Regions from separate parts of the Acidovorax sp. 107 genome, predicted to be linked through region 1. Evidence: predicted binding sites of a transcription regulator. Region 1 holds the regulator's gene; each other region holds the start of a gene.

Region 1 (2,267 bases):
GATGCGGGCCATGGTGGGCTGCGGTGGGTAATACGGAAACAACAGAAAAGACTACGGCGGCGCTGGCGGGCAGTGCGCCACCTGCCGAGCGTCTACAAAGCCTTGCGCAAATTCGCCGGCGCGATCTTGAGCGCCTCGCGGTACTTGGCCACGGTGCGGCGGGCGCATTCGATGCCCTGCTCCTTGAGCATCTCGGCGATCTGGCTGTCGGACAGCGGCTTGGCCGGGTTTTCCGCCGACACGAACTGCTTGATCAGTGCGCGCACGGCCGTGCTCGATGCATTGCCGCCCGTTTCGGTGCCCAGGCCGGAGCCAAAGAAGTATTTCAGCTCGTAGGTGCCGATCGGCGTGGCCATGTACTTGGCGGTGGTCACGCGGCTGATGGTGGACTCGTGCAGGCCCAGTTCGTCAGCGATGTCGCGCAGCACCAGCGGGCGCATGGCCAGCTCGCCGTGGGTGAAGAAGTTCTTCTGCCGCTCGACGATGGCGCGCGAGACACGCAGGATGGTGTCAAAACGCTGCTGGATGTTCTTGATGAACCAGCGCGCCTCCTGCAGGCGCTGCTGCATGCCCTGGTGGCCCTCGCCGCCCTTGTGACCGCGCAGCGCGCCGGCGTAGATGTCGTGCACACGCAGGCGGGGCATCACATCGGGGTTGAGGCTGACGATGAAGTTGTGCTGGCCATCGCGGCCGTTGGCACGCCCGGCTTTGCGCACGATGACGTCGGGAATGATGATGTTGCGCTCAACATCGGCAAAACGGCGGCCAGGGCGCGGCTCCAAGCGGGCGATCAGGGCCATGGCGGCGCGCGTGCGCTCCTCGCCATCGCCACACAGCTGCGTCAGGCGGCGGATGTCGCGGCGGGCCAGCATCTCCAGCGGCTGCTGGCAGATGCGCAGCGCGGTCTGCACGGCGTCGGGGTCGGCATCGCTGTCTTCGTCGGCCGCCAGGGCGGTGAGCTGCAGCGTCAGGCATTCGGCCAGGTTGCGCGCGCCGACGCCCACAGGCTCCAGGCTTTGCAGCAGCCTTTGGGCCACCGTGAAGCGATGTACCAGTTCTTCGATCTGCTCCAGGTCGTCGGGCCCGGCGAGGCTGATCGCCAGCTCTTCGAGAGGCTCTTCCAGGTAACCGTCGTCGTTCAGCGATTCGATGAGAAAACGCAGTGCGGCCGTGTCCACGTCAGACAGCCGCAGCGACAGCGCCTGGCGGTGCAGGAAGGCCGTGAGCGATTCGTGCGAGCGCGCCAGTTCGGTGGCGTCGGCCTCGTCGCCCTCGGCGCCGTTATGGGTGCGGGCGGGGGCGTCGCCGCCCCACTCGGCATCATTGGGCACCATCTCGACGGTGCCGTCGCCGCTCCAGTCGGGCTCGTCGGTGCCTCCACCGGAGATTTCAGCATCATTTTGGCTTTCAGTGCTGGTGCTGCTTGCGCTGGCAGCTCCTGAAAACATAGCATCATCGGCACTGTAGTCGTCGGCCTGTGCGGGCGTGTCGGCGGCTTCCAGGCCAAACTCCTCACGCGGGGCTTCGTCGGCATTGCGTTCGAGGAACGGGTTTTCGTCGAGCATCTGCTCGACTTCCTGCGACAGTTCGAGCGTGGACAACTGCAGCAGCCGGATGGACTGCTGGAGCTGAGGGGTCAATGCAAGGTGCTGCGAGACGCGCAGCGACAGTCCAGGCTTCATCACATGCGGAAATGCTCGCCCAGGTACACCCGGCGCACTTCGGCGTTGTCCACGATCTCGGAGGGCGTGCCCTGGGCCAGTACGCGGCCGTCGCTGATGATGAAGGCGTGGTCGCAGATGCCCAGCGTCTCGCGCACGTTGTGGTCGGTGATGAGCACACCGATGCCCCGCGCCTTCAGGAAGCCGATGATGCGCTGGATCTCGATCACGGCGATGGGGTCGATACCGGCGAAGGGTTCGTCCAGCAGGATGAAACGTGGCTGGGTGGCCAGGGCGCGGGCAATCTCGACGCGGCGGCGCTCGCCGCCCGACAGCGCCAGGGCGGGCGAGGCACGCAGGTGGTCCACGCGCAGCTCCTGCAGCAGGGCTGTCAGGCGCTCTTCGATGGCATCGCGCGACAGCGGCTGGCCGTCATCGGCGCGCTGCAGTTCCAGCACGGCGCGCACGTTTTCTTCGACAGTGAGCTTGCGGAAGATGGAGGCTTCTTGCGGCAGGTACGACAGCCCCAGGCGCGACCGGCGATGGATGGGCATGTGGGCCACCGATTGGCCATCGATGCGGATGTCGCCCGCATCGCTGCGCACC
Region 2 (2,267 bases), 2.1 Mb from region 1:
TGAGCACCAGTTTCTTGTACACGCCGCCAAAGGGGTCGCTCATCACGATCTCTTCGGTGTTCTCGCCGCCCTGGAAGTCGCCCGCCGAGAACAGGTCGATGCCCGTGACCTTGAGCTTGGTGGACGTGAGCGAACCCTGGTAGCGGCCGATGCCGAACTCGGCCAAGTGGTTGGCCAGTACCTTGCCCTGCTCGAACAGCGGGGCCACCAGACCATAGGCAATGCCCCGGTGTGCGGCGCACTCGCCCACCGCGTAGATGCGGGCGTCGGTGGTGGTTTGCAGCGTGTCGCTCACCACGATGCCGCGGTTCACGTGCAGGCGCATCTTTTCTGCCAGCGCGGTGTTGGGGCGGATGCCCACGGCCATCACCACCAGGTCGGCGGGCACCTCGGTGCCGTCCTTGAACTTGACGCTGGCTACGCGGCCCTCGGCGTTGCCCACCAGCTCCTGGGTCTGTGCGCCCATCAGAAAGCGCATGCCACGGTCTTCCAGCGACTTTTGCAGCATCTTGCCCGCCACGTCATCGAGCTGGCGCTCCATCAGCGAGGGCATCACGTGCACCACGCTCACGGTCATGCCGCGTTTCATCAGGCCGTTGGCAGCCTCCAGGCCCAGCAGGCCGCCGCCGATGACGACGGCGTGCTTGTAGGTGGCGGCGGCGTCGATCATGGCCTGGGTGTCGGCAATGTCGCGATAGGCCAGCACGCCTTGGAGGTCCTTGCCGGGCACGGGCAGGATGAACGGGTTGGAGCCCGTGGCCATGATGAGGCGGTCGTACTCGGCGGTGATCACGTCGCCGTCCTTGCTGGTGGCGGTGACCACGCGGCGCACGCGGTCCACGTCGGTCACGGTGAAGCCGGTGTGCAGCGTGATGTGGTTGTCGGCGTACCACTGCCAGTCGTTGAGGATGATCTCGTCGATGGTCTGCTCGCCAGCCAGCACGGGCGACAGCAGAATGCGGTTGTAGTTGGGGTGCGGCTCGGCCCCGAAGACCGTGATGTCATACAGATCGGGGGCAATCTTGAGCAGCTCTTCCAGCGTGCGCACACCGGCCATGCCGTTCCCCACCATCACCAGTTTGAGCTTTTTCATCGTGACTCCGTCGGTTCCATCGCCTGGGCGATGCAGAAAACAAAAAAGGCGTCCACACGATGCAGCTCCGACGTTCCATCGAAACCGCATGTGGGGACGCCTTCGTCCATACAACCCCTTGGTGCGCCGTTGCACCGCTGAATTGCGTGGCCCTGCTGGGCCGTTGCTCTGGTTAAGCAATGCCCGTGCCAGGGTTTGTGCACTGATCTGGGGTGACATCACGTGCTCTGCGTGCGGCGGCGCCTGCATGCACCACCTTGGGCACAGAATCTGCATGGGGCTGGTGCATGAGTTTTGAACTGGACATCGGCCACACCTCGCAGGCCGGGCGCAACGAAGTCAACGAGGACTTTGCAGCCCTGGTGCTGGGGCAGGGGCGCGACCGAGAGCGTGGCGCCATTGCCGCCATTGCCGATGGCGTGAGCAGCGGCGGCAAGGGGCGCGAAGCCGCCCAGACCACGGTGAACACGCTGGTGAACGACTACTTCGCCACGCCCGACACCTGGGACACCACGGTGGCTCTGGATCGCATCCTGAGCGCGCACAACGGCTGGCTCGCGTCGATGAACCGGCGCCGCCAGCCTGCCGTGGGCCTGACCACGCTCACCGCTATCGTGCTGCGCGGCCAGTCGTACACGCTGGCCCATGTGGGCGACACGCGCGCCTATCTGCTGCGGGGCGGCCGGCTGCAACTGCTGACCACCGACCATGTGATGGCGCAGCGCGACTTTGCGCACCAGCTCACCCGCGCCATGGGGCTGGACGACCATGTGGTGGTGGACTACAGCCAGGGCGAACTGCACAGCGGCGACCTGCTGGTGCTGCTGTCCGACGGCGTGCACGGCAGCCTGCCCGAGCGCGAGCTGCGCCAGCTTCTGCAGGCGGACGCGAGTGCCCAGGCCCTGAGCGAGGAGATCACGCGGGCAGCCCTGCGCCGGGGCAGCACCGACAACGTGACCGCACTGGTGGTGCGGGTGCAGGGGGCGCTGGAGGCCACCTTGCAGGACGAGTCGCGCCGGGCTCAGCAGCTGCCGGTGCTGCCGCTGCTCAAGGTGGGTGAGCCGGTGGATGGCTTGGTGGTGACGGCGCTGGTGGCCGACAGCGGCATCCACCGCATCTACCAGGTGCGCGACCCGGCCACCCAGCGGTTGTATGCGCTCAAGACCCTGGTGCC
Region 3 (2,267 bases), 770 kb from region 1:
AAGCCGGGCATGTGGTGCAGATTCCCACGCCCCACACCATTGCCGACGGCGCACAAACCCAGGCGCTGGGCCAGCTCACCTTCCCCATCATCCAGCGCCTGGCGGACGATATGGTCACGGTCACCGACGAACAACTGGTGGAGTCCCTGCGCTTTTTTGCCGAGCGCATGAAGATCGTGGTCGAGCCCACAGGCGCCCTGGCCTTTGCCGGGGCCCAGCACGGCAACGTGGACATCCATGGCGCGCGCGTCGGCATCCTCATCAGCGGCGGCAACGTCGATTTGTCGCGGCTGGCGCGGTTTCTGGCAGACTAGCCCCCACTTTTTCAATCATCGCGCGGTAGAGCGCGCCGGTGCATCGGCACCGAGGCCTCTGCCCTCCTCCTTTCAGGTTCCCCATGAGCAACGTCACCGTCATCACCCACCCCCTCGTCCAGCACAAGCTCACGCTGATGCGCAAGAAGGACGCCAGCACCAACAGCTTTCGCCGCCTGCTGGGCGAGCTGTCCACGCTGATGGCGTACGAAGTGACGCGCGACATGCCGCTGCAGGACGTGCAGATCGAAACCCCGCTGGAAACCATGACCGGCAAGATGATCGACGGCAAGAAGCTGGTGCTGGTCTCCATCCTGCGCGCGGGCAACGGCTTTCTGGACGGCATGCTCAACGTGGTGCCCGGCGCGCGTGTGGGCCACATCGGCCTGTACCGCGACCCGGCCACGCTGCAGCCCGTGGAGTACTACTTCAAGATGCCGTCCGAAATGGACGAGCGCGACATCATCGTGGTGGACCCCATGCTAGCCACCGGCAACTCGGCGGCCGCTTGCGTGGACCGTCTCAAGAAGCTCAACCCCCGCTCCATCAAGTTCGTCTGTCTGCTGGCCGCGCCCGAAGGCGTGGCCACGCTGCAAAAGGCGCACCCCGACGTGCCGATCTTCACCGCCGCCATCGACCGCGAGCTGAACGACCACGGCTACATCCTGCCGGGACTGGGCGATGCGGGCGACCGCATTTTTGGCACCAAATAAGCGCACAGCCCCTGCGGCCTGCACCAGCCACCCCGAGGCGCCTGCGCCCGGCGGTGGCTTTTTTCATGGCCGCTCGCTTCTGTCCGCCAATTTTTTACCACTTGGTGGCTTTCCTCTGGCAGACTTGCCAGCGGTTTGCCGCAGCCTGGGGCCCGACTGGCGCGCTCCTTGCTACACCAAGACATCTTCAACCCCTTGTTCGCTTGTCTGAAGGAACCCCACCATGACCACTCGCCGCATCTTTACCGGACGCCTGCTCTGCACCTCCATGGCCCTCTCGGCCGCCATGGCGATGGCGCCCTCTCTGGCCCTGGCACAGTCCAAGATCAAGGTCGCGGCGATCTACACGGTGCCTTTTGAACAGCAATGGGTCAGCCGCATCCACAAGGCCCTGAAGGCCGCCGAAGCACGCGGCGAGATCGAATACAAGGCCAGCGAAAACGTCAGCAACGCCGACTACGAACGCGTGATGCGCGAGTACGCCACCGGCGGCAACCAACTCATCCTGGGCGAAGCCTTTGCGGTGGAAGCCGCCGCCCGCAAGGTGGCCAAGGACTTCCCCAAGACGTCCTTCCTGCTCGGCTCCTCCGGCAAGCCGCAGGCGCCCAACTTCAGCGTGTTCGACAACTACATCCAGGAACCCGCCTACCTCAGCGGCATGGTGGCCGGCGGCATGACCAAGACCAACAAGATCGGTATGGTGGGCGGCTTCCCCATCCCCGAAGTCAACCGCCTGATGCACGCCTTCATGGCGGGCGCCAAAGAGACCAACCCCAAGGTCGAGTTCACCATCACCTTCATCAACAGCTGGTTTGACCCACCCAAGGCCAAGGAAGCCACCTTCGCCATGATCGACAAGGGTGCTGACGTGCTCTATGCCGAGCGCTTCGGTGTGAGCGACGCCGCCAAGGAAAAAGGCAAGCTCGCCATCGGCAACGTGATCAACACACAAGAGCAGTACCCCGACACCGTGGTCGCATCGGCCCTGTGGCACATGGAGCCCAGCATTGAGCGCGCGCTCAAGCTGGTCAAGGACGGCAAGTTCACCGCCGAGGACTACGGCCCGTATTCAATGATGAAGCACAAGGGCTCCGAACTCGCGCCCCTGGGCACGTTCGAGAAGAAGGTGCCTGCCGACATCGTCGCCAAGGTCAAGGCCAAGGAGGCCGACATCCTGGCCGGCAAGTTCACCGTCAAGGTAGACGACAGCCAGCCCAAGTCCACGGCCAAGTAAGGGGAG

Evidence for each region. Region 1 encodes sigma-54, which starts transcription at its own class of promoters, with help from an activator protein. Its sites were predicted from a motif close to TGGCANGNAANCTGCTTT; they were not measured.
Region 2: the regulator sigma-54 is predicted to act here: its motif matches at 1,267-1,284, upstream of nirB (nitrite reductase large subunit NirB).
Region 3: the regulator sigma-54 is predicted to act here: its motif matches at 1,185-1,202, upstream of C8C99_RS09635 (BMP family protein).

Annotation. Positions count from the first base shown of each region.
Region 1 covers NZ_QBTZ01000001.1:2,807,936-2,810,202, forward strand. Annotated here, with positions in the region: gene C8C99_RS13175 (thioesterase family protein) at 1-12, opposite strand, end outside; gene C8C99_RS13180 (RNA polymerase factor sigma-54) at 93-1,682, opposite strand; gene lptB (LPS export ABC transporter ATP-binding protein) at 1,682-2,267, opposite strand, start outside.
Region 2 covers NZ_QBTZ01000001.1:726,524-728,790, forward strand. Annotated here, with positions in the region: gene nirB (nitrite reductase large subunit NirB) at 1-1,093, opposite strand, end outside; gene C8C99_RS03435 (bifunctional protein-serine/threonine kinase/phosphatase) at 1,381-2,267, shown strand, end outside.
Region 3 covers NZ_QBTZ01000001.1:2,040,149-2,042,415, forward strand. Annotated here, with positions in the region: gene C8C99_RS09625 (threo-3-hydroxy-L-aspartate ammonia-lyase) at 1-314, shown strand, start outside; gene upp (uracil phosphoribosyltransferase) at 398-1,027, shown strand; gene C8C99_RS09635 (BMP family protein) at 1,251-2,261, shown strand.